One region of the Streptomyces sp. NPDC042259 genome, then DNA from elsewhere that is predicted to be linked to it. Evidence: predicted binding sites of a transcription regulator. Region 1 holds the regulator's gene; the other holds the start of a gene.

Region 1 (6,387 bases):
GTGGAAGACCACCAGGTCGTCGAGGCGGTTGAGGAACTCCGGCCGGAAGGAGGACCGGACCGTCTCCAGGACCTTCGTCTTCTTCTGGTCGTCCTTGAGCAGCGGGTCCACCAGGTAGGAGGAGCCGAGGTTGGAGGTGAGGATCAGGATGGTGTTCCGGAAGTCGACCGTCCGGCCCTGGCCGTCGGTGAGCCGGCCGTCGTCGAGGACCTGGAGCAGGACGTCGAAGACCTCGTGGTGGGCCTTCTCCACCTCGTCCAGGAGGACGACCGTGTACGGGCGCCGCCGCACCGCCTCGGTGAGCTGGCCGCCCTCCTCGTAGCCCACGTAGCCGGGCGGCGCGCCGACCAGCCGGGCGACGGAGTGCTTCTCGCCGTACTCGCTCATGTCGATGCGGGTCATGGCCCGCTCGTCGTCGAAGAGGAAGTCCGCGAGCGCCTTGGCCAGCTCGGTCTTGCCGACGCCGGTCGGGCCGAGGAAGAGGAACGAGCCGGTCGGCCGGTCGGGGTCGGCGATACCGGCCCGCGAGCGGCGCACGGCGTCGGAGACGGCCCGGACGGCCTCGCCCTGGCCGATCAGCCGGCGGCCCAGCTCCTCCTCCATGCGCAGCAGCTTCTGCGTCTCGCCCTCCAGCAGCCGGCCGGCCGGGATGCCGGTCCAGGAGGCGACGACGTCGGCGATGTCGTCCGGGCCGACCTCCTCCTTGACCATGAGGTCCTTGGCGGCCGCTTCCTGTTCCGCCTCCGCCTCGGCCTCCGCGGCCGCCTCCAGCTCGCGCTCCACGGCCGGGATCTCGCCGTACAGCAGCTTGGAGGCGGCGTCGAAGTCACCGTCGCGCTGGGCGCGCTCGGCCTGGCCGCGCAGGTCGTCCAGGCGCTCCTTCAGCTCACCGACGCGGTTGAGGGACTGCTTCTCCTTCTCCCAGCGGGCGGTCAGGCCGCGCAGCTCCTCCTCCTTGTCGGCGAGGTCGCGGCGCAGCTTCTCCAGCCGCTGCACGGAGCCGGGGTCGGTCTCGTTGTCGATCGCCAGCTCCTCCATCTTCAGCCGGTCGACGGCGCGCTGCAGCTCGTCGATCTCGACGGGCGAGGAGTCGATCTCCATGCGCAGCCGGGAGGCGGCCTCGTCGACCAGGTCGATGGCCTTGTCCGGCAGGAAGCGGGAGGTGATGTAGCGGTCGGAGAGGGTGGCCGCGGCGACCAGCGCGGAATCCGCGATCTGCACCTTGTGGTGCGCCTCGTACCGGCCCTTGAGCCCGCGCAGGATCGCGATGGAGTCCTCGACGGACGGCTCGGCGACCAGCACCTGCTGGAAGCGCCGTTCCAGGGCGGCGTCCTTCTCGATCCGCTCGCGGTACTCGTCGAGCGTCGTCGCGCCGACCATCCGCAGCTCGCCGCGGGCCAGCATGGGCTTGAGCATGTTGCCCGCGTCCATGGCGGAGTCGCCGCCGGCGCCCGCGCCGACGACGGTGTGCAGCTCGTCGATGAAGGTGATGATCCGGCCGTCGCTGGACTTGATCTCGGCGAGGACGGTCTTGAGCCGCTCCTCGAACTCGCCGCGGTACTTCGCGCCCGCGACCATCGCGCCCAGGTCGAGCGAGACGAGCCGCTTGTTCTTCAGCGACTCGGGCACATCGCCCTTCACTATCCGCTGCGCGAGGCCCTCCACGACGGCGGTCTTGCCGACGCCGGGCTCGCCGATGAGCACCGGATTGTTCTTCGTCCGCCGCGAGAGCACCTGCACCACGCGGCGGATCTCCTGGTCCCGGCCGATGACCGGGTCGAGCCGGCCCTCGCGCGCGGCCGCCGTGAAGTCCGTGCCGAACTTCTCCAGCGCCTTGTAGGTGCCCTCCGGATCCGGAGTCGTCACTCGCTGTCCGCCCCTCGCGGTCTCGAACGCGTCCAGCAGCCTCTTGGCCGTGGCGCCCTGCTGTTCCATCAGCTCACCGGTCCGCCCGCCCTTGGCGGCCAGAGCGATGAGCAGGTGTTCGGTGGAGAGATAGTCGTCGCCCAGCTCGCGGGCCCGCTGCGAGGCGTCCGCGATCGTGGCGAGCAGTTCCCGGTCGGGCCGCGGCGGCGACACGGTGGCCCCCTGCACGCTCGGCAGGGCGCCGAGCTGCCGCTCCGCCCCGGACCGCAGCGCCGCGGCGTCGGCCCCGACGGCGACGAGCAGATCCATGACGTTCTCGTTGTCCTCGCCCGCGAGCAGGGCGAGCAGCAGGTGCGCGGGCGTCATGTCCGCGTGGCCACCGGTCACGGCCCGCTCATGGGCGCGGCTGAGCGCCTCCTGGCTCCTGTTGGTCAGCTCGGCATCCACGGCTCGGGCTCCTCCTCTGGCTCGCCGACGGTCCTTGAGGTCGTTCCTTGCTGAGGTCAACCTGCGATAAGTTGAGTCTATTCCACTCAAGGTTGCTTTGGCAGTCGCCCGGACGGTCGCTTCGCCGTGGCGGCACGCTGTGGGCGCCCCCGGCCGTGTGCCCGTCCCTCCCGCGAGTGAACCCCCGGTTCCCGGCTCCCGCCACCTCGCCCGCACGCGCCGATTACGCTGCCGGACATGGCCCAGGACCTCCGCAATCCCGATCCCGCCTATCTCGACTTCTGGCGCGAGTACCACCTCTGCACCCTCACCACACCCCGCCCGGACGGCACCCCGCACGTCGTCCCGGTCGGCGTCACGTACGACCACGAGGCCGGCGTGGCCCGCGTCATCACCCGCAAGACCAGCACCAAGGTCGCCAACGTCCAGGCCTGCGGGCCCGACGGCGCCCACGTCGCCGTCTGCCAGCTGGACCGGGGGCGCTGGGCGACGCTGGAGGGGCGCGCGGTGGTGCGCACCGAGGCCGCCGTCGTCGCCGACGCCGTCGCCCGCTACGCCGAGCGCTACGGCCGCACGCCCGCCCCGAACCCCGAGCGCGTCGTCATCGAGATCACGGTGAGCCGGGCCATGGGCCGGGCCTGAGGCGAACGCGCGAGGGCCGACGGAACAGATCGTTCCGTCGGCCCTCGCGTACATGGCGGTCCGGTGTCCCCGAAGGTGCCCTCAGTCCGAGCCCTGCCGCCGCGGCCGCCAGACGACCAGCGCGCTGGTCTGCTGCACGTCCTGGTACGGCACCAGGTCACGGCGGTAGGAGGCGTGCACCGCGGCCTCGCGCTGCTGCATGGCCGTGGCCGCGCCCTCGACCATCGCCTGGAGCTCGGCGGCGCGCGCCTTGAGCGCGGCCACCTGGTTCTCCAGCTCGATGATGCGCTTGATGCCCGCCAGGTTGATGCCCTCGTCCTGGCTGAGCTGCTGCACCTGGCGCAGCTGCTCGATGTCGCGCGCCGAGTAGCGCCGGCCGCGCCCGGCCGTACGGTCGGGGGAGACCAGGCCGAGGCGGTCGTACTGGCGGAGCGTCTGCGGGTGGAGGCCCGAGAGCTGAGCCGCGACGGAGATGACGTAGACCGGCGACTCGTCGGTCAGCTGATACGGCTGTGCTGGTTCGAAACGTCGTCGGCGGCCGTCCATCTCAAGCTCCCTTCGCGGCCTGGAACAGCTCCGCCCGCGGATCCTCGTCGGCCGTCGCGTCGCGGTAGGCCTCCAGGGCCTCCCGCGCCTTGTCGCCGAGGTCCTTGGGCACGGCGACCTCGACGGTGACCAGCAGGTCGCCGCGGGTGCCGTCCTTGCGCACCGCGCCCTTGCCGCGGGCGCGCATGGTCCGGCCGTTCGGGGTGCCGGCCGGCAGTTTGAGGGTGACCGGGGGGCCGCCCAGGGTGGGCACCTTCACCTCGCCGCCGAGCGTCGCCTCCACGTAGGAGACGGGCACGGTGACGGTGAGGTTGTCGTCCTTGCGCCCGAAGACCGGGTGCGTGCCGACGTGGACCACCACGTAAAGATCGCCGTTGGGCCCGCCGCGCTCGCCCGGGGCCCCCTTGCCGCGCAGCCGGATCCGCTGCCCGTCGGAAACTCCCGACGGGATGCGGACCTGCATGGTCCGGGCGGACGTGGCCCGTCCGCTGCCCTTGCACACGTCGCAGGGGTTCTCGGGGATGAGCCCGCGGCCCCGGCAGTCGGGGCAGGGGTCGGTCAGCGAGAAGCCGCCGCCCGCGCCGTGCGAGACCTGGCCGGTGCCGACGCAGGTCGGGCAGACCCGCGGCGTCCCGTTCTTGTCGCCCGTGCCGGAGCACGCCTTGCACGCGGCGGAGGAGGACATCCGCAGCGGGACCGTGGCCCCGTCCACCGCCTCGGTGAAGCTGAGCGTCACCTCGGACTCGATGTCCTGACCGCGCCGCGGCTGGGTACGGGTGCCCGAGCCGCCGCGGTTGAAGAGGCCGCCGAAGACGTCCCCGAGACCACCGCCGCCGAAGCCGCCGGCGCCCGCTCCGCCCTGGGCGCCCCCGAAGAGGTCGCCCAGGTCGAAGTTGAAGGAGCCGCCGCCCGCGCCGCCCGGCCCCGGGCGGAAGCCGCCGTTGCCGAACAGGGCGCGGGCCTCGTCGTACTCCTTGCGGCGCTTGGGGTCGGCGAGGACGTCGTTCGCCTCGGAGATCTCCTTGAAGCGGTCCTCGGCCTTGGCGTCGCCCTTGTTGGCGTCCGGGTGGTACTCGCGGGCGAGCTTCCGGTACGCCTTCTTGATCTCGGCCTCGGTGGCGTCCTTGGGCACGCCGAGGACCTTGTAGTAGTCCTTCTCGACGAAGTCCTTCGTGCTCATCCCCGGCGTCCCTCCTTCCGGTCCCCGCTGTGCGTCATCACGTCCCGCGCGTCAGCCCTTTTCAGGGCCACCGCTCTCCTCGGCCGCGTCCTCGTCGCCCTCGCCCTTCTGGGCGCCGGGCTGCGGCTCGGCCACGGCGACCCGCGCGGGGCGGATCGTCCGTTCGCCGATCCGATACCCCGGCTGCAGGATCTGCACGCACGTGGTCTCGGTGACGTCCGGCGCATAGCTGTGCATCAGGGCCTCGTGCACCAGCGGGTCGAAGGGCTCGCCCTCCTTGCCGAACTGCTGCAGGCCCATCTTGGCGACGACCGTCTCCAGCGACTCGGCGACGGACTTGAAGCCGCCGACCAGCTCGCCGTGGTCACGGGCGCGGCCGATGTCGTCGAGCGTGGGAAGGAGTTCGGACAGGAGGTTCGCGACCGCGATCTCCTTGACCGTGACCCGGTCCCGCTCCACCCGGCGACGGTAGTTCTGGTACTCGGCCTGGAGCCGCTGGAGGTCCGCGGTGCGCTCGGCGAGCGCGGAGCGGGCCTGGTCCAGCTGTGCCGTCAGGGCCGTGTCCCGGGCGGCGGCCTCGGCGGCCGGTCCGTCCGGACCTTCGGTCGGTGCGTCCCCAGCCGGGGCCTCCGGGGCCGCCTTGTCGGCGGACCCGGCGGCCTGTGCCGCATCGTCGGGGGCTGCGGCGTCGGAGGGGACGTCGGGCTTCTCCTCGAAGCCCGGGGTCTCCTCCGTCACGCGGCACCGTCCTTCTTGGGCTTCTCGTCGTCCACGATCTCGGCGTCGACGACGTCGTCCTCGGGCTTGGCCTGGCCGGCGCCCTCGGCACCCGGGGCACCCTCGGCGCCACCCGCGGCCTGCGCGTCGGCGTACATGGCCTGGCCGAGCTTCTGGCTGACCGCGGCGACCTTCTCGGTCGCGGTGCGGATCTCGGCCGTGTCCTCGCCCTTGAGCTTCTCCTTCAGCTCGCCGACAGCGGTCTCGACCTCGGTCTTGACGTCGGCCGGGACCTTCTCCTCGTTGTCCTTGAGGAACTTCTCGGTCTGGTAGACGAGCTGCTCGGCCTGGTTGCGGGTCTCGGCGGCCTCGCGGCGGCGGTGGTCCTCCTCCGCGTACTGCTCGGCCTCCTGGCGCATCCGGTCGACCTCGTCCTTGGCGAGCGAGGAGCCGCCGGTGACGGTCATCTTCTGCTCCTTGCCCGTGCCCAGGTCCTTCGCGGTCACGTGCATGATGCCGTTGGCGTCGATGTCGAAGGTGACCTCGATCTGCGGGACGCCACGCGGGGCCGGCGGCAGGCCGGTCAGCTCGAACATGCCGAGCTTCTTGTTGTACGCCGCGATCTCGCGCTCGCCCTGGTAGACCTGGATCTGCACGGACGGCTGGTTGTCCTCGGCCGTCGTGAAGATCTCGGAGCGCTTGGTCGGGATCGTGGTGTTGCGCTCGATGAGCTTCGTCATGATGCCGCCCTTGGTCTCGATACCAAGCGACAGCGGGGTGACGTCGAGCAGCAGGACGTCCTTGACCTCGCCCTTGAGGACACCGGCCTGGAGGGCGGCACCGATGGCGACGACCTCGTCCGGGTTGACGCCCTTGTTGGCGTCCTGACCGCCGGTCAGCTCCTTGACCAGCTCGGCGACGGCCGGCATACGGGTCGAGCCGCCGACGAGGACCACGTGGTCGATCTCGGACAGCGCGATGCCGGCGTC
Region 2 (6,387 bases), on a different contig from region 1:
GAGGTCGGCGATGATGTCCCAGTGCGTGTCCCGTTGCGGCGACATGTAGATGGCCCCCTCGACGATCTCTACCTTGTAGCCCTCGGGGACGGGCATCCGCTCCAGCCAGTCGAACATCATGTCCAGGCTGAGCTCGTCGCTGTCGGCCATCTCGATCCTGTCGGTCAGCTCGATGGTCACCGTGCGCTCCTCCCCCTGCCGCGCGTATCGCCGGCAGCCGCGCAGTACAACGATACGCACGCGCCCCGGGACACGCCCGTGGCCGGCCCCCGCGGGGGCCGGCCACGGGCTCGGCGCCGCTAGGCCGCGGCCGCGATCTCCGGTGCCGGCTGCGAGACGGCCGTCGCCGGTTCGAGGGCCAGTTCCAGGACCTGGCGGACGTCCGAGACCGGGTGGACGTCGAGGGTGGCGAGGACCTCCGCCGGGACGTCGTCCAGGTCGGCTTCGTTGCGCTTGGGGATGACGACGGTGGTCACCCCCGCGCGGTGCGCGGCCAGCAGCTTCTGCTTGACGCCGCCGACGGGCAGCACCCGGCCGGTCAGCGAGACCTCGCCCGTCATGGCGACGTCCGGGCGGACCCGGCGGCCGGAGAGCAGGGAGGCCAGGGCCGTCGTCATCGTGACGCCCGCGCTCGGACCGTCCTTGGGGACCGCGCCCGCGGGGACGTGGAGGTGGACGCCGCGCTCCTTGAAGTCGCCGACGGGCAGTTCCAGTTCGGCGCCGTGGGAGCGGAGGAAGGACAGCGCGATCCGAGCGGACTCCTTCATCACATCGCCCAGCTGGCCGGTCAGGGTCAGGCCCGCCGCGCCCGTCTCGGGGTCGGCGAGGGAGGCTTCCACGAAGAGCACGTCGCCGCCCGCGCCGGTCACCGCGAGGCCCGTCGCCACACCGGGTACGGACGTGCGGCGCTCGGCCGGGTCCTGGGCGGACTCGGGCGTGTGGTGCGGGCGGCCGATCAGGGCCCGCAGGTCGTCCGCGCCCAGGGTCACGGGCAGTTCCCGCTCGCCCAGTTCGTGCTGGGCCGCGGTCTTGCGCAGCAGCCGGGCGATCGAGCGCTCCAGGGTGCGCACGCCCGCCTCCCGGGTGTACTCGCCCGCGAGCTTGCGCAGGGCGTCGTCCGCCAGCACGACCTCGTCCGGCTCCAGGCCCGCGCGCTCCAGCTGCCGGGGCAGCAGGTGGTCGCGGGCGATGGTGACCTTCTCGTCCTCGGTGTAACCGTCCAGCCGCACCAGTTCCATGCGGTCGAGCAGCGCCTCCGGGATCGACTCCAGGACGTTGGCCGTGGCCAGGAAGACCACGTCCGACAGGTCGAGTTCGACCTCCAGGTAGTGGTCCCGGAAGGTGTGGTTCTGTGCCGGGTCCAGGACCTCCAGGAGGGCGGCGGCCGGGTCGCCCCGGTAGTCGGAGCCGACCTTGTCGATCTCGTCGAGCAGGACGACCGGGTTCATCGAACCGGCCTCCTTGACCGCCCGTACGATCCGGCCGGGCAGGGCGCCCACGTAGGTGCGGCGGTGGCCGCGGATCTCCGCCTCGTCCCGCACGCCGCCCAGGGCGACGCGCACGAACTTCCGGCCCATGGCGCGGGCGACCGATTCGCCCAACGACGTCTTTCCGACACCGGGCGGGCCGACGAGCGCCAGCACCGCGCCCCCGCGCCGCCCGCCGACCACGCCCAGCCCCCGGTCGGCGCGCCGCTTTCGCACCGCCAGGTATTCGGTGATCCGTTCCTTGACGTCCGCGAGGCCCGCGTGGTCGGCGTCGAGCACGGCCTTGGCGCCGGTGATGTCGTAGGCGTCCTCGGTGCGCTCGTTCCACGGCAGTTCCAGCACCGTGTCGAGCCAGGTGCGGATCCAGCCGCCCTCCGGGCTCTGGTCGGAGGCGCGCTCCAGCTTGTCGACCTCCTTCAGGGCCGCCTCGCGGACCTTGTCCGGCAGGTCGGCGGCCTCGACGCGGTCGCGGTAGTCGTCGGACTCGTTCTTCGGGTCGCCGTTGAGTTCGGCCAGTTCCTTGCGGACGGCGTCGAGCTGGCGGCGGAGCAGGAACTCGCGCTGCTGCTTGTCGACGCCCTCCTGGACGTCCTTGGCGATGGACTCGGCGACGTCCTGCTCGGCGAGGTGGTCGCTCAGCCGGACGACGGCGAGCTTGAGCCGGGCCACCGGGTCGGCGGTCTCCAGCAGCTCGACGCGCTGGGCGACGGTGAGGAAGGGGGAGTAGCCGGAGTTGTCGGCGAGCTGGGCGACGTCGTCGATCTGCTGGACCCGGTCCACGACCTGCCAGGCACCGCGCTTGCGGAGCCAGCTGGTGGCCAGCGCCTTGTACTCCTTCATCAGCTCGGTGACCGAGCCGGGCAGCGGGTCGGGGGTGATCTCCTCGATCAGAGTGCCCTCGACCCACAGCGCGGCCCCGGGCCCGGTGGTGCCGGCCCCGATGCGGACGCGGCGGACGCCGCGGATGAGTGCGCCGGGGTCGCCGTCGGAGAGCCGGCCGACCTGCTCGACGGTGCCGAGGGTGCCGACGCCCGCGTACGTCCCCTCGATCCGGGGCACAAGCAGCACCCTTGGCTTGTTGTCGCCGGTGGCGGCGGCCTGGGCGGCCTCCACCGCGGCCCGTACCTCGGTATCGGTCAGATCGAGCGGCACCACCATGCCGGGCAGCACCACCTCGTCGTCGAGCGGCAGCACGGGCAGGGTGAGCGGTGTGGACGTCGAAGCCATGATCTCCCCTTCGGCAGGCAAGTTGAGTTATACCGACTCAATGCTTCTGACGCCGAGGGTGTTCCCGGGAGCAGGGGCGAGGGTGTTCGCTCTGAGCGATCATGGCTGAGTGATCATGTCGGGGTCGCCGCCGGGAAGGCCCGTCGGTATTCCGTCGGCGTGACGCCGAAGTGCAGGGTGAAGTGGCGGCGCAGATTGGCCCCGGTGCCCAGCCCGCTCAGTTCGCTGATCTTCTCGACCGGCAGTGCGGTCGACTCCAGCAGCGACTGGGCCCGGGCGAGCCGCTGGGTGAGCAGCCACCGCAGCGGGGTGGTGCCGGTGGCCGCCTGGAGGCGGCGGAAGAAGGTACGAGGGCTCATCCCGGCGCGCCGGGCCAGGTCGTCGACGGTCAGCGGCCGGTCCAGGTGCCCGGTGGCCCACTGGAGTACCGGCCCGAGGCCCTCGTCGTCGGCGGCGGGTACGGACGCCTCGACGTACTGCGCCTGCCCGCCGGGCCGGTGCGCGGGGACGACCAGGCGGCGGGCCAGCTGGTTGGCGACGTGCGCGCCGAGGTCGCGGCGGACCAGGTGCAGACACAGGTCGAGCCCGGCGGTGACCCCGGCGCTGGTGAGGACGTCGCCGTCGTCCACGTAGAGGACCGAGTCGTCGACGTCGACCTTCGGGTACCGCCGCGCGAGTTCCTCGGTGTGCAGCCAGTGGGCGGTGGCGCGGCGGCCGTCGAGGATCCCGGCGGCGGCGAGCGCGAAGGCACCGGCGCACAGGGACACCATGCGGGCACCGCCGTCGGCGGCCCGGCGCAGCGCGGTGAGGAGTTCCGGGGGGAGTTCGCGGCCGCCGTCGACACAGGCTTCCGGCACCGAGGGGACGATCACGGTGTCCGCGCCGGCCAGCGCGTCCAGCCCGTGCGGGGTGCGCAGCGCGAAGCCGCCCGCACCGGCCGCGGCCTGCGCCGAGTCTCCTCCGGCGGAGCAGAGCCGCAGGTCGTACCAGGGGTCGGCCAGGTCGTGGTGCGGGATGCCGAAGACCGTGCAGACCACCCCCAGCTCGTACAGGTCCCAGAACGGGACATCGTCGTCGATCACGGCTACGGCCACGGAACCAGCGCTCATGCCCGGCAGCGTATGGCAGGAATTTTTCGACGGCCGTCAGTTCTGCCACTGTCCGGGTCCGGCGGGCGGTGCGAGCGTGGTCCTGCTTGATCGTCTTCCGCGGCACCTGCCGCGACACCTTCTGCGGCACATGGGGAGAAACATCATGAGTGTGACCGTTCTCGGCCTGGGTTCGATGGGCACGGCACTGGCCGACGCCTTCCTCAAGGCCGGTCATCCGACCACCGTCTGGAACCGCTCGGCCGCCCGGGCCGACGCGCTCGCCGGGCGGGGGGCCGTCCGCGCGGGCTCGGTGCGCGACGCGGTCACCGCGAGCGAGCTGGTCGTGATCTGCGTGACGACCTACGACGACGTCCACGCGGTCCTCGGCCCCGTCGGGGGCGACCTCGCGGGCCGCACCCTCGTCAACCTCACCTCCGGCACGCCCGAGCAGGCCAGGGCCGCCGCCGCGTGGGCCGCCGGGCACGGCGCCGGTTATCTCGACGGGGCGGTCATGACGACCCCGCCGGGCATCGGGAGCGCGGAGTTCATGCTGCTCTACAGCGGCTCCCCGGCCGCGTTCGCCGCGCACCGGACGACGCTGGCGAGCCTGGGCGACCCCGTGGACCTGGGCGCGGACCCGGGCCTCGCCGCGCTCTACGACACGGCCCTGCTCGGCCTGATGTGGTCGGCGCTCGGCGGCTGGCTGCACGGCGCCGCGCTGACCGGCTCCGAGGGGGTGCCGGCGGGGGACTTCACGCCGGTGGCGATCCGCTGGCTGACCACCGTCTCCGGGTTCATGGCCACGTACGCGCCCCAGGTCGACGCCGGTCACTACCCGGGGGACGACGCCACCTTGGACATCCACCTCGCGTCGATGGACCACCTCGTCCACGCGAGCGAGGCGGGCGGCCTGGACGTCGGGCTGCCGCTGCTGTTCAAGGCGTTCGTCGCCCGGGCCGTCGCCGCGGGCCACGGCGGCGACAGCTACGCGCGCCTGATCGAGGTCGTCCGCGCCGGGGGCCGGGCATGAGCGCACCACGGACCACCGCGGCGTGGGCCCGTCTCGTCGTCGAAGCGGCCGAGGAGTGCACCGCCGTCCTGGAGCGGGGCGCGGCGCAGGACTGGTCCGTGCCCGCCGGGGACCTCGACTGGACCTGTCACGCGACGCTCGACCACCTGGCGCTCGGCCTCGTCGGCTACGCGGGGCTGCTCACCGCGAAGCCGGCCGACCGCTACATCACGCTCTTCGCCTCACTGGACCCCAAGGCCCCGGTCTCAGCCCGGCTGGAGGGCATCCGCATCGCCGCGTCGCTGCTCGCGGGCACCGTCCGGGGTGCGGGGCCTCGGGACCGCGCCTGGCATCCGTGGGGCCACTCCGACGGGGCCGGCTTCGCCGCCATGAGCGTGGTGGAGACCGTCGTCCACACCCATGACGTGGCGCGGGGCCTCGGGCTCGGCTGGAGCCCGCCCGACGGGCTCTGCGCGCCCGCCCTCGAACGGCTCTTCCCCGGCGCCCCGCGGGGCCATGCCCCCGGGCGCACCCTCCTGTGGTGCACGGGCCGGGGCGTACTGCCGGGGCAGCCACGGCGGGAACAGTGGCAATGGGACGGCTCGGTCCGCTGAGAGGGCGTCCTTCCCGACGGCTCGGTCCGCTGAGAGCGCGGCCTCGCGGACGGCATCGGCGCTCCTTCGGCCGGCCGCGTCGCGGACCAGCGGCAGACAGGCCAGCCCGGTCAGCAGCGCGATGGGGTGGCCCCAGCTGGCGAGGGGGTCGGCGAACTCGATCAGGTCCTGGGCGCACATCGCGCCCGCCACGCCGAGCAGGGCCCACCGCCCGCCGGGCCGCAGCAGTCCGGACAGCGCGCCGACGCAGGCCATCAGCCCGAAGCTGATGCCGTAGTCGAGGCGGTGCAGCGAGGCCGCCGGCAGCCGGCCGGCGGCGACGGCGCCCGCCACCGGAAGCTCGGTCGCGAGCGTGGCCAGCACATGGCCGAGCAGGAAGACCCCGGCGGCGCGGCCCCCGCCGACGCGGCGCTCCAGCGCGGTGACGACGAGGAGGAAGGCCACGCCGTAGAGGGAGTAGAGCCCGCCCGCGATCCACAGGGCGCTGGCCACGAGGACGAACAGCGGACGCTCGGCGAGGTGTGCCGCGTCGGTGCTGGAGTCGCGCAGGAGCCGGCCGACGGTCGCCTGGTCGCCGAAGTCCGCGTAGAGGGCGGTGCCGAGCAGGACCAGGGCGTAGCAGAACGTGAACGGCGTGCCGGTGGGGGTGGGCAGCGCCCGGGCGAGGCGGCGGAGGCGGGACGGCGCACCGGGCGCGGTCGCGCCGCTTGCGGTCCGCGTGGCGGTGGCCGAAACGTCGGCGGCGTCCACCTCGGTCACTCGGCCGAGCCCCTTTCCAGCCCCTTTCCGCGGGGCCCTTCCGGGTATGCGCGGCGGCCGTGCGGCGGGCCCTCGGAAAAAGGCCGCGCACCGGTCGCCCCAAGAACACTAAGGTGCGCCGTGGCCTGCCGGATCCCGTCCGGCAGTGACCCCTGTCACCTCTGTCAACCGCACACCCGCCCCTTGCGTCCGCCGAGCAT

What was found. Region 1 encodes HspR, which represses chaperone genes until heat shock. Its sites were predicted from a motif close to TTGAGNNNNNNNNNCTCAA; they were not measured.
Region 2: lon (endopeptidase La) is a predicted target of HspR. The motif match lies at 2,737-2,755, and genes of this name have one in related genera.

Annotation. Positions count from the first base shown of each region.
Region 1 covers NZ_JBVJDW010000007.1:101,304-107,690, forward strand. The annotation lists gene clpB (ATP-dependent chaperone ClpB) at 1-2,313, opposite strand, end outside; gene ACZ6MA_RS20210 (pyridoxamine 5'-phosphate oxidase family protein) at 2,551-2,955, shown strand; gene ACZ6MA_RS20215 (heat shock protein transcriptional repressor HspR) at 3,037-3,501, opposite strand; gene dnaJ (molecular chaperone DnaJ) at 3,503-4,681, opposite strand; gene grpE (nucleotide exchange factor GrpE) at 4,733-5,419, opposite strand; gene dnaK (molecular chaperone DnaK) at 5,416-6,387, opposite strand, start outside.
Region 2 covers NZ_JBVJDW010000005.1:402,169-408,555, forward strand. The annotation lists gene ACZ6MA_RS17320 (Uma2 family endonuclease) at 1-180, opposite strand, end outside; gene lon (endopeptidase La) at 300-2,714, opposite strand; gene ACZ6MA_RS17330 (helix-turn-helix domain-containing protein) at 2,828-3,823, opposite strand; gene ACZ6MA_RS17335 (NAD(P)-dependent oxidoreductase) at 3,954-4,835, shown strand; gene ACZ6MA_RS17340 (rhomboid-like protein) at 5,081-6,187, opposite strand.